Regions from separate parts of the Mesorhizobium sp. M1143 genome, predicted to be linked through region 2. Evidence: predicted binding sites of a transcription regulator. Region 2 holds the regulator's gene; the other holds the start of a gene.
What was found. Region 2 encodes PhoB, which activates phosphate uptake and scavenging genes when phosphate is short. Its sites were predicted from a motif close to TGTCATNNANCTGTCAT; they were not measured.
Positions count from the first base shown of each region.

Region 1: a site for PhoB is predicted at 8,482-8,498, ahead of NKH35_RS23690 (YdcH family protein). Genes of this name have one in related genera too.

Region 1 is NZ_JAMYMJ010000043.1:15,749-27,038, reverse strand. It holds gene NKH35_RS23730 (LacI family DNA-binding transcriptional regulator) at 1-483, shown strand, start outside; gene NKH35_RS23725 (hypothetical protein) at 521-706, shown strand; gene NKH35_RS23720 (response regulator) at 792-3,134, shown strand; gene NKH35_RS23715 (Stf0 family sulfotransferase) at 3,135-3,887, opposite strand; gene NKH35_RS23710 (sterol desaturase family protein) at 3,968-5,107, opposite strand; gene NKH35_RS23705 (chloramphenicol phosphotransferase CPT family protein) at 5,271-5,822, opposite strand; gene NKH35_RS23700 (lytic transglycosylase domain-containing protein) at 5,831-6,688, opposite strand; gene ispG (flavodoxin-dependent (E)-4-hydroxy-3-methylbut-2-enyl-diphosphate synthase) at 6,692-7,945, opposite strand; gene NKH35_RS23690 (YdcH family protein) at 8,233-8,412, opposite strand; gene NKH35_RS23685 (YdcH family protein) at 8,652-8,855, shown strand; gene NKH35_RS23680 (IclR family transcriptional regulator) at 8,880-9,695, opposite strand; gene NKH35_RS23675 (transporter substrate-binding protein) at 9,851-10,681, shown strand; gene NKH35_RS23670 (amino acid ABC transporter permease) at 10,751-11,290, shown strand, end outside.
Region 2 is NZ_JAMYMJ010000038.1:605-11,894, forward strand. It holds gene xylF (D-xylose ABC transporter substrate-binding protein) at 1-576, opposite strand, end outside; gene NKH35_RS22205 (ROK family protein) at 833-2,068, shown strand; gene phoB (phosphate regulon transcriptional regulator PhoB) at 2,099-2,788, opposite strand; gene phoU (phosphate signaling complex protein PhoU) at 2,805-3,509, opposite strand; gene pstB (phosphate ABC transporter ATP-binding protein PstB) at 3,551-4,375, opposite strand; gene pstA (phosphate ABC transporter permease PstA) at 4,393-5,709, opposite strand; gene pstC (phosphate ABC transporter permease subunit PstC) at 5,706-7,166, opposite strand; gene NKH35_RS22235 (substrate-binding domain-containing protein) at 7,263-8,291, opposite strand; gene NKH35_RS22240 (PAS domain-containing hybrid sensor histidine kinase/response regulator) at 8,790-11,290, opposite strand, start outside.

The DNA of each region.
Region 1 (11,290 bases), on a different contig from region 2:
TTCATCCGGGCCGGCTGTACCCGCCCCGCTTTGGTGACCTCGGCTGCCGGCACGCCCAGCCTGCTCTCCCGCGAAACCGCCTTCCTTACCGCGGCGCAGGAGGAAGGGCTGGAGGTGACCGTGTGGCGCGAGGGCCGCACCGGCTATGCCACCGGAGCCGATGGCGCCAGGCGGCTCTTTTCTGGCCGGCAGCGGCCGGATGCGGCGTTCTGCGTGACCGACCTGATTGCGTGCGGCTTTCTCGATGCGGCCCGCCACGAGTTCGGCATCAACGTACCCCGCGATCTCTGCGTCATCGGCTTTGACGACATTGAACAGGCCGACTGGGCCTCTTACCGGCTGACGACGTTCTCGCCGCCGATCGAGGAGATCGCCAGGCGCGCCGTGCGGCTCGCGACCGGCGCGCGGGAGGAGGCTGGCAGCCGCCTGATCTGCCATGCGCCCATGGTCTGGCGCAGCACGGTGAGGCCGGGCCAGGGCTGATGCGAAACATGTGTCGGTCAAGACGGGAAACGTACTGATGTCCAAGAAAAAGGCCAGGAAGACCCGCCAGGCGGCAAGACCGGTGGAGATAGCTGTAGGCCCCGAAATCCGGAGCATGATGCGCAAGTTCGGCCTGACCGAGGAAGAAGCACTGCGCATGATGCGCGAATGCGATGCCACCCTCTATGGCGCCAACTCCGGGCACGTGCAGCCAGGATCTTGACGGCCCGCCAGGCGCGAACGGAATTTTAATGTAAATCAAGCGTAATCCCGACCGTTAAAATGATGCGTATGTGTTGGGGTTGCGCATGCCGGAATATTCTTTCTTCATCCGCTCGATCCGGATCCGCTACATCTCGGGATTGCTCATCTTTGCGCTGGCTTCCACCGCGGTGATGTTTGCGCTCAATCGCGTCAATTCCTTCCGCCACGACATCGACGCGCTGAGCAGCAATCTCGTCGTCTTCACCCGCGACCTGCGCAACGCCTCCAGCTTTGCCGAAACCGCCAGCACGACCTGGCGCACCGAAACCCGTGACGGCCTTGCCGCCGCCGCGCGCGGCCATTCGCAACGCCTGACCAGCGAGATCGAAACACTGTCCGCGGAGTTGGCCGCGATCAAGCCGAGCCTATCGGCCAAAACGCTGGACGAACTCTCGTCGGCCGCCGTCAACGGCGACCTGTTCTGGTCGTCGCGCGACATCGTGCGCAACTTCAACCTGATGTCGGCGGCGCAACAGACCGACGAATGGAGTTCGCGCGAAATCCTCAACCAGAACGACCTGTTCGTCCAGCCGATGCTGGTGCGTGTGCGTACCGCCATGGATGGCGAACGCCATCTGGCCGACGCCTCCAGCGACAGGCTGCTGTTGTGGGCAAGCGGCCTTCTGTTCGCGGTTCTTGCCATCGTTGCCCTCTGGATCTTCCGGCCGATGGAAAAGGCGATCCGCCGCGCCTTCACCGAATCCGCCGCATCCTTGTTCAAGGCCGAAGCGGCCGACCGCGCCAAATCGGAATTCCTGGCCAATATGAGCCATGAGATCCGCACGCCGATGAATGGCGTGCTGGGCATGGCCGAACTGCTCGCCAAGACCGAGCTTAACGCGCGCCAGAAGACCTTCACCGAAGTCATCGTCAAGTCCGGCAATGCGCTGCTCACCATCATCAACGACATCCTCGATTTCTCCAAGATCAATGCCGGTCAGCTGACGCTCGATCCTGCACCCTTCCGGCTTGCCGAAGCGGTCGAGGACGTGGCCACACTGGTGTCGGCGCGCGTCGCCGAAAAGAACCTCGAGCTGATCGTGCGTGTCGACCCGCGCCTGCCTGCCCATGTCGTCGGCGATGCCGGACGGTTTCGTCAGATCGTCACCAATCTGCTCGGCAATGCGGTGAAGTTCACCGAGAAGGGCCATGTGCTGATCGATGTCGGCGGCGAGGTGGTCGACGGCATCGTCCAGCTCAAGGTCCGCGTCGAGGACACAGGCATCGGCATTCCTGCCGAGAAGCTCGAGAACGTGTTCGAGAAATTCGCGCAGGTCGACGGCTCGTCGACGCGCCGCCATGAAGGCACCGGCCTCGGCCTTGCCATCGCCGCCCGCCTCATCGACCTGATGGGCGGCAAGATCGGCGTCGAAAGCGAGATCGGCCGCGGCTCGGTGTTCTGGTTCGCCGTGCCGCTGCCGGCGCATCAGCAGGACACGCGCAACGAGATCGTGCCGGTCGATGTCACCGGCGCCCGCGTGCTGGTCATCGACGACAACCCGGTCAACCGCGAGATCTTGCTGGAGCAGCTCAGAAGCTGGAGCTTCGACTGCGCGGCCGCCGAAAGCGGCGCCGTCGGCCTCGCCTTTCTAGACCGGGCCAGCCAACTCGGTGCTGCGGTCGACTGCATCATCCTCGACTACCAGATGCCCGGCATGAACGGCGCCGATGTCGCCAAGGCGATTTCCGCCGACAGCCGTCTCTCCGCCATCCCGGTGGTGCTGCTGACCTCCGTCGACCAGGTCGATTTCGGCAAGATGGTCATCGATTTCGGCATCGCCGCGCATCTCACCAAGCCGGCGCGCTCGGCCATCCTGCTCGGCACCGTCATCTCGGCCATCCAGAAAGCGCGGGCCCAGATCGGCAAGGCCCAGTTCGTTCGCGAGCCTGTCGTTCCGCAGGCGGCACCCGTGACGCCACCCGCCTTCACCGTCATTCGCGGCCCGGCAATTCCGGCGGCCACAGTGCCTGAATCGATCGCCACGCCAAACGGCCCGATCGATATTCTGATCGCCGAGGACAATGACGTGAACCAGCTGGTGTTCGGCCAAATCCTCAATGGGCTTGGCCTCAGCTACCGCATCGCCAGCAATGGCCGCACGGCCGTCGAGATGTACCGGGCGCTGCGGCCGAAGCTGATCCTCATGGACGTCTCCATGCCGGAGATGAACGGCTACGAGGCGACCCGCGCCATCCGGGCGGCGGAGGCAGCGAGTGGCAATCACACACCAATCATCGGCGTCACCGCGCACGCACTGAAGGGCGACCGCGACAAATGTATCGAGTCCGGAATGGACGACTATCTGCCTAAGCCGGTGTCGCCCGACCGCCTCGGCAGCAAGATCGGCACATGGCTCAGCGAAACGGTCGCGGTAAAGAGGGCTTGATCAAATCGCCGCGTCCAGACGATAGCGGCGCATCCAGTCCAGACTAATCTCGTCCGAGAGCTTGGCGACGCCCGGCTTTACGTCGGCGGCATTCGGCGCCGGAACGCCCAGGGCCTTGCAGATGGATGCCAATGCCGCTGCCGGATCGCCTGACAGGCGCTCATAGCCGATGCGCAGCGGGACGATCCCCTGCTCCGCGAACCAGACGTTCCAGCCCGCGTCATAGGCTTCGAGTTCGGCAAGCTCGCGCTGGATCCGCTTGAAATCGTAGCGGGGTTCCTGCGGCGGTGCGACTCGTTCGATCTCGGTTCCGTCGGGCGCGATGTGCCAAAGCCCGGTCTGCTCGGCCTTGATCAGCGACACCGCCTGCGCCAGCTTGTTTTCGCGCGAAAGATGGATGTAGAGGACCCGCCCGAAGGCCTTTTCAAAGCGTGCTTTGTCCGATGGCAGGTCTGGGTAGATCCGGTCGAGGATTGCCGAGAGTTCATCCAGGTTTTCCCGCATCAGGCGCAAGCCGAAGACGCCCGTTCCGCCCCTTCCCGCGCTGATTGCCGCACCGAGATAGGCGAGGTCGAAATCATGCGCGCTCATCGTCTCGGGATGCGGCAATTTCCACTCTTCGGCCCATTCCGCCTTGTCCTGCCGCCGGTAGAACGAGTGCGGATCGCCGGCTGTTTTCGTCGAGGCCAGAAGGCCGCACAGCAAGGTGCTTCCGGTTCTCGGCGTGCCGCAGATTACGTAGCCGTCACGCATCTCGGGGCTCTGTCGCTTGTCATGGATTGGGCTAACCTCGCCAGGCGCGGTGACACGCGCGCTTCGCGAAGGACTCCAGTCTAGCCGCGCCGGAAGGGATAGAGGAATTGCTGCCAGTATCCGTTCGGAACGGGATGTCCGTGAATGCCGTAGCCGTTCGGCCAGCGCCCTTCGGGCATATGGTGGGTACCGAACAGCCGGTCGAGCAGCGGGAAATGGATGGCGAAGTTTACGTCGATCGCTTCTTTCTCGAGGCCGTGATGCCAGTGGTGGTAACGCGGCGACACCAGCACCTTTTCGACTGGACCGAAACTGGTTCCGATGTTGGAATGGATGAAAGACGAATAGACGTAGACGATCAATATATACGTCTGGATAGCCGATTCATCGAACCCCAGCACGAACATCGGGGTGGCCGTCAGGCTGCGCAGCACGATGATTTCCAGGAAATGCATGCGCGCACCGGCAATCCAGTCCATCGACTTGGCGGAATGGTGCACGGCATGGAACTTCCACAGCCAGGGAATGCGATGAAAGGCCCGATGCACCCAATACTGGGCAAGGTCGGTCAGGAACATTACCGCCAGCAGTTGCACCAGCCACGGCAAGTCGTGGACCCAGGCGCGCACCGAACCAAGGGCGCCCTGCGCATTGACGAAGTTGGACGGCGCCAAGGTCAGGTAGGTCAAAATCTGCACCAGCAGCGATGAGACCAGATAGTAGAACAGGTCCTCGCGCCATTCGTCGCGGAACACGGTCTGATCCTTGTTGCGCGCGAAAAGACGTTCGAGCGGAACGAACAGCACACCCATGAACAGGGCGTTCAGGATGAAGAAATCAAGCCCGAAGAACACCCCTTCGATGTGCAGTTGATGGCGCACCGGAAGCATGCCGACCAGCGACGCCAGCAGCACAGTGAACATCGCTGCCGCGCCGAGCGTCTTTTGCCTGCGCAGCGTCATGCTGAGGATCGCCAGGATATAGCCGGAGATGAGGACGAAATAGAGCACCGGCTTGAAGAACAGCATCTGGTGGATGGGGGCCAGATCCGGCATCGATGTAAGCGACGGGTAGCGCAGCACGATGACCATCAGCAGGGCGGTGACCCCGGCAAGCAAGCCAATCGAGCCGGACAGCCAGCCAGAACCGAACGGCCGTTTGGCGCGCGGCGTTTCAAGTTCACTTACAACGCGTCTAAGGAAATTTGCCACCGCCCCCATGCCCCGCCTTTTTGACGATCGCAAAAGCTCTCGTCGAGATATCGACCTCTTTTGCTACAGCAGGGCTCATTAATATTTAATCGCCACGACCCTGCACATGACGGGTGACTATCGCTTTCGGGCGATTGGAAGAGCTATGATTGCAACAAAAGAACACCGGCCACTATAGTCGGAATCTTTCCTGGATGCGACGGGCGCATTCAAGCGGCGTCAGCCGGCTGGTGTCGACTTCGAGGTCGTAGTCTATGCCGTTGTGGACGCGTCCATATTGCCAGCGCGCCAGGCCAGGCAGCCTGTCGGCGCGCGCGGCCTCGCGCGCTCCCAGCACCTCCAGCGGCGCCATGACGCCGACCAGATGCAGGTCGAAACCCGACAGCAGCATGCGGTGCTCCGCTATCTCGTCATTGAAGATCACGTCGTCGACAATGAGATTGTTGCCTTGCCCGGCCATGGCGGCGATGGCATGGCGCATGCCGCGCATGGCTCGCGCGCCGACCGGCCCGCTCCTGATCACCACCGACGGCTTGCCGTCTTCCAGCACGGTCTCAAAGGAAAACCCGTCGGCATGATCCTGCAGCGCCGGCGGCAGCATGTCGATGAAAGCATCCATCTGGACATGCAGGAAGGGCTCGGTGGCGATTGTTTGCAGCGCCCTGGCGATCGAGCTTTTGCCGGCGCTGCCGACGCCATTAAGCAGGACGATTTTGGCCGTCATGTCGCCCCCTATCGGTTGCGCACGACGATACAGGCGCCGCCGACGCTTTGCAGTTTCTGGCAGATGACGTTGGCGGCGGCACGGTCGTCGACACCGATCCTGACGGCGTAGATGCCGCGTCGGCCGATCGGCGTGCGCACCCGGCTGACCACCGGGTCACGACCGGAAAGCAGCGCCGGAAACCGGCTCCTGACCCGCAGCCACTGATTGATCGCAGCTCCCCTGCGGAAATTGCCGGCCACCTGGACGCCCCATGGCTTCACATTGATCGACGCCATGGCCACGGTTCTCGACATGATCACCGGCAGCTTGCGGCAGGCGACGGCAAAGCTGGTTTTCGCGTCGAGCGGCTCGATCGTTCCGGCGTAGGCGCCGTCGGAGAACTTGTCGGCTGGTTCGCCCATGATGTCGAAGACGTAGCTCTCGGTCTCCATCGGCAGGAAACCGCCGGAATCCAGCCAGCGCGAAACGCGGCTCTCGCCGGCATTGTAGGCAGCCGCCGCCAGGCCGAGATTGCCGAAGCCGGTCTTCATTTCGGCGAGATATTTCGCCGAAGCCGGGATCGCCTGGTCGATGTCGAAAGGATCGGCCAGCCCGCGCATCTTGGCGGTGCCCGGCATGAACTGGGCGATGCCTTCGGCACCGACAGGGCTCACCGCATTGGGGTCGAAGCGGCTTTCCTTCCAGATCAGCCGGGCGAAGTAATCCTTCGGCAGACCGTTCCGCTCGGCATGCGTCTCGATCAGGTCACAGACACGGCCGATCAATCGTTTCGCCGCCGAGCGCGATTGCGGTGGATCGGCGAGCGCCTGTCCGGCACCCAGCCCGCAGAGCAGGATCACACCGGCTTTGAGCAGCCCCCGCATGGCTTATTCGGCCGCAGCCTTGCCGTGCTGGCCAAACCGCTGCTCGATATAGTCGGCAACCATTTTTTCGAAATCGGCGGCGATCGACGGACCGCGCAGCGTCGCCGACTTCTTGCCATCGACGAAGACGGGCGCGGTCGGCGTCTCGCCGGTGCCGGGCAGCGAGATGCCGATATCGGCGTGCTTGGATTCGCCGGGGCCGTTGACGATGCAGCCCATCACCGCGACCTTGAGGTTCTCGACGCCGGGATATTTCTCCCGCCAGACCGGCATGTTCTTGCGCAAATCGGCCTGGATGTTCTGGGCGAGTTCCTGGAACACGGTGGATGTCGTGCGGCCGCAGCCGGGGCAAGCGGCGACGATCGGCACGAACTGACGGAAGCCCATGGTCTGCAGCAGTTCCTGCGAGACCTGCACCTCGCGAGTGCGATCGCCATTCGGCTCCGGCGTCAGCGAGATGCGGATGGTGTCGCCAATGCCTTGCTGCAAGAGGATGCCCATGGCCGCCGACGAGGCGACGATGCCCTTGGAGCCCATGCCGGCTTCGGTGAGGCCGAGATGCAGCGCATGGTTGGAACGCGTGGCAAGCTCGGTGTAGACGGCGATCAAATCCTGCACGCCGCTGACCTTGGCCGACAGGATGATCTTTTCGCGGGCGAGGCCTATCTCTTCAGCCATTTCGGCCGACAGGATCGCCGACTGCACGATCGCCTCGCGGGTTACTTCCTGCGCCGTCAGCGGGAAGCCTTGGCGCTGGTTCTCGTCCATCAGCCGGGTGAGCAACTCCTGATCGAGCGACCCCCAATTGACGCCGATGCGCACCGGCTTGTCATGCCTGATCGCCATTTCGACGATCGCCGCGAACTGGCGGTCCCTCTTGTCCTTGAAGCCGACATTGCCGGGATTGATGCGGTATTTGGCCAGCGCCTCGGCGCAGTCCGGATGGTCGGCCAGCAGCTTGTGGCCGATATAGTGGAAGTCGCCGACCAGCGGCACATTGATGCCGAGCCGCTCGAGCCGTTCGCGGATGCGCGGCACGGCGGCAGCGCTCTCGTCACGATCGACGGTGATGCGCACGATCTCGGAGCCGGCGCGATGCAAAGCCGCAACCTGCGCGACGGTCTGGTCGATATCGGCCGTGTCGGTGTTGGTCATCGACTGCACGACGACCGGCGCGCCGCCGCCGACGACCACGCCGCCGACATCGACGCCGACCGATGTCCGGCGCGCAAAGGGGGAGGAAAAATACCCGGTCATGCCGGCAGCCTCTTGATCACCCGAGCGACATACGTCCACGTCGACGCACGCTCAAACAGCTATCAGCACATAGCGCTGAGGTTCGGGCATGAGGTGGAGGAGCAAAGATGGCTTGTCAATGGCGACAGACAAGCAGAGCCGCCAAATCGCAGCAGCGCGGCGACCCCACAGACGGGTTTCGCCGGCCAACAGTATCGGAATCAGTAGCAAACACAGGCCTCCGGCGGCATGTCGCCACCGGAGCGATAGTCACGCGCCAAGGCGGCGCGTCTAATCCTGGAAGGGCGTCAGTGTCTCGTCGGTTTCGCCTTCAGTTTTTCAATCTCGTCCTTGAGTGCCAGCTTGCGTCGCTTCAGATTCACGATTTCGAGGTCGTCGACCGATGGATGGTTCATCGCATCGTCGATCTCGCGTTCGATATCACCGTGTTTCCGCTGCAACTCATCAAGATGGGATGCAAGAGACATGATTGGTTCTCCCTTTCATGGTTTCCTCGATTGCAGCCGTCAAAGGCACGTCCACCGCAGGTCGCATCTGTGACGGCACCATGACAGTCTGCCACCATCCGGCTGCGATGTCGAATGCTGCGTGGTAGCATTCCACGACAATGTGATATGTGATATTGGCTGCGCGCCGGCGGCAATTGATGCCGCCCCCGCCCAATCATGCCCATTGCCGGGCGCCGCAGACATGCAGACGGTAGAGAATGTCCGACCAGGAAAAGGCCGATGTCCGCCTCGAATTTTCCCGCCTGAAGCAGGAGCATGCCGATTTCGACGCGGCCATCAATGCGATGATCGCCATGGGCTGCGACCCCTTGCAGATCCAGCGCATGAAGAAGAAGAAGCTTTTCCTCAAGGACCGGCTGATGGCGCTGGAAGACAAGATCATTCCGGACATCATCGCTTAGCCGACGGCCTCGGGGCCTAACTGCTCACCCCGCTATCGACAGCCGCGCCGCGCGATGGCGCAGCAACGTCAGCAATTCGTCGGTCTTCTCCGCTGAAGTGTCGATCGGCACCACCAGGCACATCGTCGCCTCGACCTTGCCGGCGGCCGCGAAGACAGGGGCGGCCAGGCATTTGGTGTAGGCGTCGACCAGCCCCGAAGTGATGCAATAGCCGGTCGTTCTGGCCGTCGCGATATCGGCAACGAAGTCGTCGAACTGCAGCCTGCGGCCGTCGGGCAGCAAAAGGTCGTCTTCCGAGACCATGTCCTGGATGGCGGCCCTTTCCAATCCGGCCAGAAGCAGCCGCCCCGATGCCGTCCATGGCAGCGGGATCTGCAGGCCGGTGGCCGAGCTGATGCGGAACGGCCTGGTGCCGGGGCTGGAATGGACGATGGTATAGCGCCCGCTTTGCAGCATGCACAATTCGGAGGTCTCGCCGGTCTCGCGCGACAGATTGTCGACCTCCTGCCGGCCCCGCCTAAGCAGGTCGTTGCCCCTGACATAGTCCATTCCATAGAGGTAGAGCTTCTTGCCGAAATAGACCCGGTTGCCGTCGCCCTCCATCTCCAGGAGACCCGCATCGACCAGCGAACGCACCAGCGTATAGGTGGTGGAGCGCGGCGCATTCACCCCCTTGGCGAGATCGCCAATGCCGATGGCGCGCTGCGTAACATGCAGGAAGTCCAGGATCTCCAGCACCCGGTTGAGGCCCTTCTCGCGCGAGCCGGAGGTCTTGTCGGGCGTCGGGCTCCCGGCTGGACCAAGCTCCGCCCGATCCGTGAGTCCATTGCTGTCTTGCATAACTGATTCCTGATGTTAGTATCTGTCTTGTATAGGATACATGTGTCTATTGTAAGAGACAATCAGGTCGGCGACACGTGTGTCTGTAAGGGGAACTCAAACAACAGGAGGTCGCAGTGAACGACGCATCCAAGCGAGATTTTCTGAAACTAGGCATGGCCGGGCTTGCAACGGCGGGCGTGATGACCGCTGTCAGCGCCGAAAAGGCGGCGGCACAAGCCGCATCCGACAGCGTTCTGCGCACCGCGCTTGACCGCGGAAAGCTGATCGTCGGCACCGGCAGCACCAACGCGCCATGGCATTTCGAAAACGATGCCGGCGAGCTGGTCGGCATGGACATCACCATGGGACGCATCCTGGCCAAGGGTCTGTTCGACGATCCGAGCAAGGTCGAGTTCGTCATGCAGGATCCGGCGCAGCGCATCCCCAATGTCACCACCAACAAGGTCGACATTACCATCCAGTTCATGACCATGACCGCGCAGCGCTCGCAGCTGATCCACTTCTCCAGGCCATACTATGTCGAGGGCGTCGCCCTGCTGACGCTGCCGACGGCGGAAAACAAGACCTTCGACAAGCTGCTCGCCGGTGGTTCGGCGACGCGCATCTCGATCCTGCAGAATGTCGATGCCGAAAGCTCGGTCCATTACGCCCTGCCGGAGGCGCAGGTGCTGCAGATCGACACCCAGGCCAATGTGCTGCAGGCACTGGAATCGAAACGCGCCGATGCCGCCGCTGTCGATCTTTCAACCGTGCGCTGGCTGGCCTCGCGCAACCCCGACAAATATTTCGATGCCGGCAAGAGCTGGTACTCGATGCTCTACGGCGCGGCGGTCAGGCAGGGCGACCTGGACTGGCTGACCTTCGTCAACCAGACCTTCACCATCGCCATGTTCGGCCATGAGACCGCACTCTACGACGCCGCCTTCAAGGACTATTTCGGCCAAGAGCCGCCGGCCCGCCATCCCGGTTTCCCGGTTGTCTGACAAGTGCTGGCGGAAGGGTTAGCCCTTCCGCCTTCTAGTTCGCATCCCCTTGGTTATTGCGGGAGACGCATGGGCTATACGCTCAACTTCAACCTGATCTGGCGCCATTTCGACAAGCTGTGGGGCGGCCTTCTGCTCAGCCTCGAGCTTGCCGTGATTTCGATTGCCATCGGCGTCGTCATCGGCCTGGTGCTGGCGGTCTGGTATGTCTCGGCCGGACGCGTGGTGCGCGCCATCATTGCGGCTTACGTCGAATTCATCCGCAACGTGCCGCTGATCCTGCTCGTCTATCTTGTCTTCTACGGCCTGCCGACGGTGATCGACGTCGCCTACGACGCGCCGACCTCGTTCGTGCTGACGCTGTCGGTCTATAGCGGCGCCTATCTGGTCGAGGTGTTCCGCTCCGGCCTGGAAGCCGTGCCGCGCGGCCAGCTCGATGCCGGCAAAGCCATCGGCCTGACGCCCTGGCAGCGGCTGGTTCATGTGCGCCTGCCGACCATGCTGCGCATCACGCTGCCGGCGCTGTCCAACACCTTCATCTCGCTGTTCAAGGACACGTCCATCGCATCGGTCATCTCGGTGCCCGAGCTTACCTTCGGCGCCCAGTGG
Region 2 (11,290 bases):
CCAGCCATCGGTATAGGCCTCGCCGACATTCTTGATCTTGCCCGAGTCGATGGCTTCCTTGAGCACTTCCATCGAGCCCGAGAACAGGAAATCGGCATTCGGATCCGAGCCAGAGCCCTTGATAAAGACATAGTTGCCCTCGGGCTTCGCCTTGAACACTTCGCGGGCCTGCATGCGGCCGACTTCTTTGTTGTCGAAGGTCAGGTAGAAGACGTCCTTGTTCTCGATCAGGCGGTCATAGCCGACGACCGGAATGCCTTCGTCCAGCGCCTTCTGCACCGCCGGGCCGATGGCCGACGCGTCCTGCGCCAGGACGATCAGCGCGTTGGCGCCTTGCGAGATCAGGCTTTCGACGTCGGTCAGCTGCTTGCCGGGATTGGACTGCGCGTCGGCGGAAATGTACTTGTCGCCGGCGGCTTCGATCGCCGTCTTCATCGCCGCCTCGTCCGTCTTCCAGCGCTCTTCCTGGAAGTTCGACCAGGAGACGCCGATGACCTTGTCCTTCGCCTGCGCGACCGAGACCAGCGTCAGCGACATGGCGGCGCCCGCCAGCATGGCGGCTGCAAATCTGTTCATGATAAACCCTCCCTGCCCCGCGCGCGGCGCGACAAAACTGGCCCGAAGGCCTGCACACAGAGGCTCCATTTTTTCGAGCCTCGAAAAAACACTGGTTCAATGATAAAGCGCTGTCAACATGGTTTCTGATGGCCTTGCCGAATTTTTTCGAGCTCCGCAATAAACAATGACAGGGCTGCCGGCGTCTGCCAATATTTGGCTGGTGCCGTCGAACGCCTTCACTATCATGAGGCGCGAGGAGGCCGGGAGGAAACAAATGTCGGTTGGAATCCGCCACGACGATCTGCGCCGTCGCAACCGCGCGATGGTGATTTCGGCCGTGCGCCGGGCCGGCCAGCCGTCGCGGACCGAGATTGCGGCGACCACCGGCCTCAGCCATTCGACCATATCGGCAATCTCGTCTGATCTGATTCAAGAAGGCATCCTGATTGAAGGCAAGCCTGGCGAGACCGGCTCGCTGAAACGCGGCCGGCCGCAGGTCGGCCTTGGCCTCAATCCGGAAGCGGCGGCGGTGATGACCGTGGTGCTGTCGCTGAACTTCCTCTCCGTCACCGTCATCGACTATGCCGGCCAGGTGGTCGCGGAAGAACAGCGCCGGCTCGACACGCTGACCATGCCGCGCGACGAACTGATCGGCGAATGCGTAGCAATCGTCCGGCGGCGTCTCGAGGACCCGGACCTGGACGTCCAGAGCATCGCCCGCATTGCCATGGGCATCCAGGGCATCACCGATTCGCAGGCGCGGGCCATGCTGTGGTCGCCAATCACGCCACTGACCGACATTGCCTTCGCCGACATGTTGGAAGCGGAATTCGGCATTCCGGCCACCATGGAGAACGACTGCAATATGATGGCGGTGGCGCTGCAATGGCGCCAGCCCGAGCGCTACCGCGACAATTTTATCGCCATCCTCTTATCGCACGGCATCGGCATGGGACTGGTGCTGAAAGGCGAACTTTTCACCGGCACCCATTCCTCGGGCGGCGAGTTCGGCCACATGATCCACCGTCCGGGCGGCGCGCTCTGCCGCTGCGGGCGGCGCGGCTGCGTCGAGGCCTATGCCGGAAACTACGCCATCTGGCGCAGCGCCAAAATGATGGGCGAGGATGCCGAGCCGGTCGATATCGGCGACGCTGATATGCGCGCACTCGCCGCGCGCGCCCGCGAAACCGACGGCCCGGAGCGCGAAGCCTATCGCAAGGCCGGCGAGGCGCTCGGCTTCGGCCTCGGCAGCCTGTTTGCGCTGATCGATCCGGCACCCGTCGCCATGGTAGGCGTCAGCGCCGCCGCCTTCGACTTGATCGAACCGGCATTGCGCGAAGCGATCGCCCAGACCGCCGGCGGCCAGCACTCGAAATCGATCTCCTTCGACACCGAGCCCAACGAGCTGCCGCTGATCCGCGAAGGCTGTGCCATGCGCGCGCTCGGCTTCGTCGATCAGGAGATTTTCGCGCCGGGCATTCAGGCCAAATCCGGCAAGCATGTCGCCTGAATGGCCGGCAACGGCGCGACGCGCAGCATCCTAGTCTTCCCTGATCGCGTAGCCGGCGCCGCGAATGGTACGGATGACATCCGGCATGCGGCCGTTGTTGACCGCTTTGCGTAAGCGCCCGACATGGACGTCGACGGTTCGCTCGTCGATATAGATCGTCTCGCCCCAGACATTGTCGAGCAGTTGGCTGCGCGAGAACACGCGGCCGGGATGGCGCATCATGAATTCGAGCAGCCGGAACTCGGTCGGTCCGAGCCTGATCTCGCTCTTCTTGCGGTAGACACGGTGCGACTCGCGGTCGAGCACGATGTCGCCGACCTTGAGCACGCTGGACAGCACTTCCGGCTTGGCCCGGCGCAGCAGCGCCCTCACGCGCGCCATGAACTCCGGCGTCGAGAATGGCTTGACCAGATAGTCGTCGGCGCCGGTGGACAGGCCGCGCACGCGATCGCTTTCCTCACCGCGCGCGGTCAGCATGATGATCGGCAGCCGCTCGGTTTCGGGCCGCACTCTAAGGCGCCGGCAGAGCTCGATGCCGGAAACAGCGGGCACCATCCAGTCGAGCACCAGGAGATCGGGCACGTTTTCCTGCAGGCGGATCTCGGCCTCGTCGCCGCGTGTCACCACCTCGACGTGATAGCCTTCGGATTCGAGGTTGTAGCGGAGGAGCACGCCTAGCGGCTCCTCGTCCTCCACGACCATGATGCGTGGCGCGATCATCGGCAGTTCACCCTCATCAGGCCGGCATGGCCATCGCCGTCTCGTCCTGCTTCGGACGATTGGCGGGCAGTTGCTGGCCGGTCAGCACATAATACGCATTTTCGGCGATGTTGGTGACATGATCGCCGATGCGCTCAAGATTCTTGGCGCAGAACAAGAGATGCGTGCAGGCGGTGATGTTGCGAGGGTCTTCCATCATGTAGGTCAAGAGCTCACGAAACACGGACGTGTATTTGACGTCGATGCGCTCGTCGTCATTCCTGAGTTTTGCAAGCGCTGCCGCATCGGTGGCGGCATATTCCTCGACGACGCCTTGCACCTGGATCAGCACCAGCTGCGCCATGGCGTCGATGGAGTGCGAGAGGTCGCGCGGCGTGACGCTCAAGCCCACGGTGCCGACGCGTTTGGCGATGTTCTTGGCGAGGTCGCCGATGCGCTCGAGGTCGCCCGCCATGCGGATCGAGCCGACCACGGCACGCAGATCGTTGGCCATCGGCTGACGCTTGGCGATCAGCGTGATGGCGCGGTCGTCCAGTTCGCGCTGGCGCGCATCCATGATGGCGTCGTCGGAAACGACACGCTGTGCCAGCGCATTGTCCGAATTGAGCAGCGCCCTGGTCGAGCCGCTGACCATCGAGCCTGCCAGATCGCCCATGTCGCGGATCAGCTTGCTGATCTGCCCGAGCTCTTCATCGAAGGAGGCGACGGTATGTTCACCCATGATCTTGGTCCTCGTGCCTGAAAATTCACCCGCCGGACGGCTCAGCCGAAGCGGCCGGTAATGTAGTCCTGGGTGCGCTTGTCGTCGGGGTTGGTGAACATCTTGTCGGTGGCGCCCTCCTCGACGAGATAGCCGAGATGGAACATCGCCGTGCGCTGCGACACGCGCGCCGCCTGCTGCATCGAATGGGTGACGATGACGATCGTGTAGTTCTGGCGCAGCTCGTCTATCAGCTCCTCGACACGGGCGGTGGCGATCGGATCGAGCGCCGAGCAGGGCTCGTCCATCAGGATCACCTCCGGCGACACGGCGATGGCGCGCGCGATGCACAGGCGCTGCTGCTGGCCGCCGGACAGGCCGGTGCCGGGCTCCTGCAGGCGGTCCTTGACCTCGTTCCAGATCGCCGCCTTCTTCAGGCTCTGCTCGACGATCTGGTCCATGTCGGACTTGCGCTTGGCCAGCCCATGGATGCGCGGGCCGTAGGCGACGTTCTCGTAGATGGACTTCGGGAACGGGTTGGGTTTCTGGAACACCATGCCGACGCGTGCGCGCAGTTCGACGACATCGATGTTCTTGTCGTAGATGTCGTCTTCATCGAGCGTGATCTTGCCGGTCACCCGCGCCGAATCGATGGTGTCGTTCATGCGGTTGAGGCAGCGCAAGAAGGTCGACTTGCCGCAGCCGGAGGGGCCGATCAGCGCCGTCACCTGGTTCTGGCGGACGTCGAGATTGACGTCGAACAACGCCTGCTTCTCGCCATAGAACACGCCGACCTTGTCGCCGCGCATCTTGATCACTTCGTTCGACTTGGCGTTCATTTTGTCGCCCACTGCATTCTCAAGGGACTGTTCGGTCATGATGTTCATACCAAATTGCCTTTTTTCTACCAGCGCCGCTCGAACCGGCGCCGGAGCACGATCGCGGTGATGTTCATGGCCATGAGGAAGACGAGCAGGATGATGATGGCGCCGGACATGCGCTCGACAAAAGCGCGCTCAGCCTCGTTTGCCCACATATAGATCTGAACCGGCAGCGCGGTCGCCGGATCGAAAGGCGTCGTCGGATAATCGGCGACGAAAGCGACCATGCCGATCAAGAGCAGCGGTGCTGTCTCGCCGAGCGCACGCGCCAGGCCGATGATGGTGCCGGTAAGGATGCCTGGGGCGGCAAGCGGCAGGATGTGATGGAACACCATCTGCATCTTGGAGGCGCCGAGACCTAGGGCCGCCGAGCGGATCGACGGCGGCACCGCGGCAAGGGCGGCGCGCGTGGCGATGATTATGGTCGGCAATGTCATCAAGGTCAGCACCAGGCCGCCGACGAAGGAAGCCGAGCGCGGCATGCCGAGGAAGTTGATGAACACGGCAAGGCCAAGCAGACCGAAGACGATCGACGGCACCGCCGCGAGATTGTTGATGTTGACTTCGATCAGGTCCGTAAAGCGGTTCTTCTTGGCGAACTCCTCCAGATAGATGGAGGCGGCGACGCCGATCGGCAGCGCCAGCAACAGCACGATCACCATCATGTAGAACGAACCGATGATGGCCACGCCCATGCCCGACGTCTCGGGCCGGCTGGAGGCGCCATAGCTGAACAGGCCGGTGTTGAAATGCTCGGCCATCGCGCCTTCGGCTTTGAGCTTGTTCATCCAGTCGATCTGCTGGTTGGACACCTTGCGGCGCGCTTCATCGACGCCGAGGTCGATCTGGCCCTTGAAGGCCGAGTCGAGATTGGCGGCGGCCAGGATGTCGACGTCACGCGTCGTGCCGATCACCGACGGATCGGCGGAGACGATGTCGCGCAGCTGGACGCGGGCGCCTTCCGACAGGAAGCCCTTGAGCTTCAGCATCATCGGCTTGTTGGCCGGATCGATGCCGAGCTTGGCCACCAGCGCGTTTTCGGCGAGCTTGGGATAGTTCGCCTTGATCAGCACATTCGGGTCTGTGGCACGCTTGTTCGAGGGGTCGATGACCTTCTCATCGAAGGTGATCGGAAGCGTCACCGTCGTCTGCCAGAAGGCGGTGTAGCCTTTCGAGACGATGGTGATCAACATGATGGCCAGGAACGCCAGGCCCACCGAGATCGCAATCACGCCATAGATGCGGAACCGGCGTTCGGCGGCATAGCGCGCCTTCAGCCCGATGTCGCGGCGCGGACGCGCGACGGCACCCGCCATCGTGTCCAGGGGGATGTCGGTCATTCGTACTGCTCCCGGTACTTGCGCACAATGTAGAGGGCGACGATGTTCATCACCAGCGTCAGCGCGAACAGCGTCAGGCCGAGCGCGAAGGCGACCAGCGTCTGCGGCGAGTTGAACTCGAGATCGCCGGTCAGCTGGTTGACGATCTTGACGGTGATGGTCGTCATCGCCTCGAACGGATTGGCCGTCAGATTGGCGGCGACGCCCGCCGCCAGCACGACGATCATCGTCTCGCCGATGGCGCGCGACGCCGTCAACAGGATGGCGCCGACGATGCCGGGCAGTGCCGCCGGCAGGATCACCCGCTTGATCGTCTCGGAGCGCGTGGCGCCGAGGCCGAGCGAGCCGTCACGCATTGCGCGCGGCACCGCGGTGATGATGTCGTCGGACAAAGAGGACACGACCGGGATCAGCATGACGCCCATCACCAGGCCGGCGGTGAAGATGCTCTGGCCCTGGATGAAGGGCGAGCCGCCGGTGAGTGCCGCCGACAGGTCGCGCAAGAACGGTCCGAGCGTGACCACGGCGAAGATGCCGTAGACGATGGTCGGGATGCCGGCCAGCAGTTCAAGCGCGGGCTTGACCACCGACCGGACGCTGCGCGAGGCGTATTCGGACATGTAGACCGCCGACATCAGCCCGACCGGCACTGCGACCAGAAGCGCGACGGCGGCGATGTAGAGCGTGCCGGCGAGTAGCGGGATCAGGCCGAACTGACCCTGGCTGCCGCCGGAACCGGCGGCGGCGAAACGCGGATCCCACACCGTGCCGAAGAAGAAGCTCATCGGCGATACGCTTTCGAAGAAGGTGATCGTCTGGAACAGCATCGACAGCACGATGCCGACCGTGGTCAGGATGGCGATGGTCGAGGCCGCAAGCAGCCCCCACAGCATCAACTTCTCGACATTGTTGCGCGCCCTGGCGCGCGGCGCGATCTGCCTCAGCGCATAGAAGGCGCCGGCGATCGACAGAGCGAAGGTCAGCACGGCGCCGAACAGGCCGAGCCGGTCCTGGACCTGGTTCGCCTCGACCGCGATCGGGATCATATAGTCCTGGGTGTCGCTGGCCAGTGCCACGCCCTTGGCGGCGAGCAGCGGCTGCAATTCGGCGAAAGTAGCGGGAAGTGCGGTATCGCCATCGAGCCGACGCAGGCCCTTGGCCAGGCTCTTCACCAGGCTGGCGTCGAGCGCTTCGCTGGCGACCTTTGTGTCGGCGGTGCGCTCGGGCAAAGCGGCATGGATATGCCGGTCGAGATAGAAGGAAGAGCCGATATCCCAGACGGCGAGCAAAAGGACGGCAGGCAGGACCGCGAGCAGAAAGGCCCACCAGCCATGATAATGCGCGCGCGAATGCGGCTTGACCTTGCCGGTATCCTGCGCCGCTGCGCGCTGGCGGCCGACCACAAAAGCGACCACGCCTATGGCAATGACTATGGCGAGTACGAGCAAGGACGACATCACCCACTCCAGGGAAAATTCAGATCGCCGCCGCCGTTGCGGCAAGCGGCGAAATCAGGGCGCGGATTTGGTCCGCGCCCTGATCCGGTCGGTCGATTACATTGTCTTTCCGGCGGCGAAGGCGTCGCGCTGGCCCTGACGTTCGGCGTCGGGAGCGGAAACCAGGCCGTACTGGGCGAGCGGGCTTTCCGGGCCGATCATCTGGTCATCAAGGAAGAACTCGACATATTCCTTGAGGCCGGGAACGACGCCCAGATGCGCCTTCTTGACGTAGAAGAACAACGGCCGCGACACGGGGTACGTGCCATCGGCGATGGTCTGCGTCGAAGGCACGATGCCTTCCACGGTGGCGACCTTCAGCTTGTCGGCATTGTTCTCGTAGAAGGCGAGGCCGAACACGCCAACGCCGGTCTTGTTGGAGTCGATGCGGGCCAGCGTCTCGGTGTAGTCGCCATCGATGTCGACAGCCTTGCCGTCCTTGCGGATGGCGATGCAGGTCTTGCCGATTTCCTTGTCGTCGGCGATGCCGGCAGCCTTCAAAGCGGCCTTGTCGCAGCCGGCGTCGAGCAGCTTGGTCTCGAACACTTCACGGGTGCCGTGCTTCTCACCCGGGATATAGGCGGCGATATCCCAGTCGGGCAGCTTCGGATTCACCTGGTTCCACTTGGTGTTCGGGTTGTCGACCAGCTTGCCGTCGACCACCAGCTTGGCGGCGAGCGCCTTGTAGATGTCGGCGGGAACCAGCGCCCAGTCCGGACCCTTGATGTCGGTGGCAAAGACGATGCCGTCATAGCCGATGCGGACTTCCTGGACGTCCTTGACGCCGGCGTCGGCGCAGGACTTCAGCTCGTCCTTCTTGATCGGGCGCGAGGAGTTGGCGATGTCGATCGTGTCTTCGCCGACGCCCTTGCAGAACTCCTTGATGCCGGCGCCGCTGCCGCCGGACTCGACCACCGGGGTCTTGAAGTTGGTGAAGGTTTCGCCGAACTGCTCGGCGACGATCTTGGCGTAAGGCAGCACGGTCGACGAACCGGCGACCTGGATCTGGTCACGCGCAGCGGCGACACCGGACGATGCGGCGAACGCTACCGCCACGGCCGATGCCGTAACGAGGAATTTCTTCATGTGGCCTGCTCCTGTTCGGAAGATGGTCTCTTGGCGCCCTCTTCAAACCGGCGCCCGCTGAGGCCAATAGCCTTCGATTATTACAGTCGCATGACAGTTTCGTGTCAGCCCGGTAACGTCGCACAGACGTCTTGTGGGCCGCCCCCTTTAAGCCGGTTTGTGGGAATGGAAGTTGCCGCTGGAATCAGACGCTTGCGCGATCCGTGCTGGCATCAAGTCCCGGCACACCGCAGGCCGCGATGCCGAGAAAGAAAAAACCGGACGGGAGCGCGTTGCCCGTGGCCAGGGCGAATCTTGGCCGAGCCATCGCCAAAAACAGGTCCGTTGGGGTAGATTCGACGCTGTTTCTTGTCGGCGGTCGCTTGCTCCCGCCCGTAACTGAATGAGCGGTTTCGTTGCGACCATTGTCCTGACTGGGCGCCAGCTTTGATATGGTGCGATCGCACCATATCCTTGGCTGTTGCGGCGCGGCCGCATACCCGCCCGCGCCCCAGGTCGCTATACAGCGTCTCGGTGGGGGTGGCGTGGTATTCCGACCCAGCGCTCGACCTTTTCGAGCAGCGCCCTGGGGCTGATCGGCTTGGGCAAATAGTCATCCATGCCGGCTTCCAGGCAGCGCTCACGGTCGCCCTTCAAAGCATGCGCGGTGACGCCGACGATCGGGATATGCATACCCGTATGTTCTTCAAGCCGGCGAATTGCGGCGGTGGCCTCGAGCCCATTCATCTCCGGCATCGAGACGTCCATCAGGATCATACGCGGATTGAGCCTGCCGAAGGCGTCGAGCGCCTTGCGGCCGTTGCCGACAATTTCGAAACTATAGCCGGTCTCGCCGATTATCTGGGTGAACACCATCTGGTTCACCTCATTGTCCTCGGCAACGAGGATGTCGAGCCGGCTTTCATCCCCGGCGGCCCGGGCGCGGGCGCGAACCGGCGGCGGTTGCAGCAAGGCGCGTTCCGATGCAGCGAGCGGCGGCTTTGCCGGTGACGGTCCGTTCCTGTCGTTGCCGGACCCGCTGCTTGCCGCCGGGAGCACGCGGCTCCCCGTGATATTGTGATGGTGGCGCTGGATGGTAGCGACCAGCGTTTCCAGAAGCACCGAGGAACGCGCCGGCTTGATCAGCTGGGCGTCGATGCCGAGATCGCGATAGCTGGTGTTGGCGAGCGACTGGTCGACCGAAGTCAGCATGATGATCGGCGTGTCGGCCAGCCCTGCGGTGCTGCGCACGACGCGCGCCATTTCGGCGCCGCTCATCCCCGGCATCTGATAATCGAGCACGACGCAGTCGACCGGCACGCCGTAGGCAGCCGCGGCGACCAGCACCTTGAGCCCTTCGGGTCCGCTTTCGGCGGCGCAGGAATCGAAGGTCCATGACGCCATCTGCTCGCTCAGGATCGATCGGTTGACGGCATTGTCGTCGACGATCAGCACCCGTGAGCCGGTCACGTCGACCGGCATGATCCGCCGTCCGGTCCGTTCCTCGGCCCTGGGCAATGTCACGGTGAACCAGAAGGTCGAGCCCTTGCCTTCGGCGCTCTCGACACCGATCTCGCCGCCCATCAACTCGACCAGCCGCGAGGTGATGGCGAGCCCGAGCCCTGTGCCTTCGTGGCGTCTCGTCGACGAGGTGTCGGCCTGACTGAATTTTTCGAAGACGAGCTTCAGTTTCTCGTGTGGAATGCCTATGCCGGTGTCGGTGACCGAAACGGTAAGTTTTGTCCCCGTCGGCCCCCTTTGTCCGGTCACGTCGACCAGCACGTGGCCTTCGTCGGTAAACTTCACCGCGTTGCCGACCAGATTGGTGACGATCTGCCTGATGCGACCGACATCGCCGACGAACAGGCTTTCCAGGCCCGGCTCGACGCGCACGATGAGCTCGAGGTCCTTCTCCTTGGCGCGCGTCGATATCAGCGTCGCCACATCCTCGATCGCTTCGGGCAGGTTGAAGGGCGCAGGGTCGAGCACCAGCTGTCCGGCATCGATCTTGGAGAAGTCCAGTATGTCGTTGATGATGGTCAAGAGCGCGTTACCCGACTTGACGATGATATCGGTGAACGTCTTCTGCTTGGGATCGAGGTCGGATTTGGCCAGCAACTCGGCCATGCCGAGTACGCCGTTCATCGGCGTGCGGATTTCGTGGCTCATATTGGCCAGGAATTCCGACTTGGCGCGGTCGGCCAACACGGCGCGCTGCCGCGCCTCGCGCAGTTCGGCCTCGCGCAGTTTCAGTTCGGTGATGTCGGTGGTCGACCCAATCAGATAGAGCGAACCATCGGACGCGATCATCGCGCCCTTGCGGGCGAACTGGTGGCGCACGCTGCCGTCGGCAAGCGTCACCGTTTCCTCGATCTCCTGTGTATCGCCTGTGCGCAGCACGGCGAGATCGCTGTTGACGAAGGCTTCGCCGTCCTCGCCGAAAATCTCGATGTCCGTCTTGCCGATCGCGTCTTCCCTGCGGAAGCCGGTGAGGTCGCACCAGCCCTTGTTGACGTAGAACTGCCTGAGGTCGGAGCGCTTGGCGTAGATCGACACCGGCACGTTGTCGATGAGATTGCGGAACACCTCGTTCTCGCGCATGCTCTCTTCCAGCGCCTGCTCGCGCGCCTTGACGTCGGTGATGTCGGTGCTGGACCCGACCAGGTGCACCGACCCATCGAGCGCCACCAGCCGGCTCTTGCGCGTCATCAATTGCCGCACCGTGCCGTCGCGATGGGTAACGGGCTCCTCGATCTCGCGGCCGCGGCCGGTGACGACGACCTGGGTGTCGTCATGGGTGTAGGTTTCGGCGTCGTCGATGCCGAAAAGCTGGAGATCGGTTCGGCCGATGACCTCCTCCTTGGGGATGCCGGTCAGCGCGCACCAGGCCTTGTTGACGAATTCCATGCTCAGATCCTGCGCCTTGATGAAGGCGGCGACCGGCAGTTCGTCCATGACGTGGCGGAACAGGTCGATCTGGCGCATGCTTTCCTGCAGCGCCTTTTCGCGGCTCTTGATCT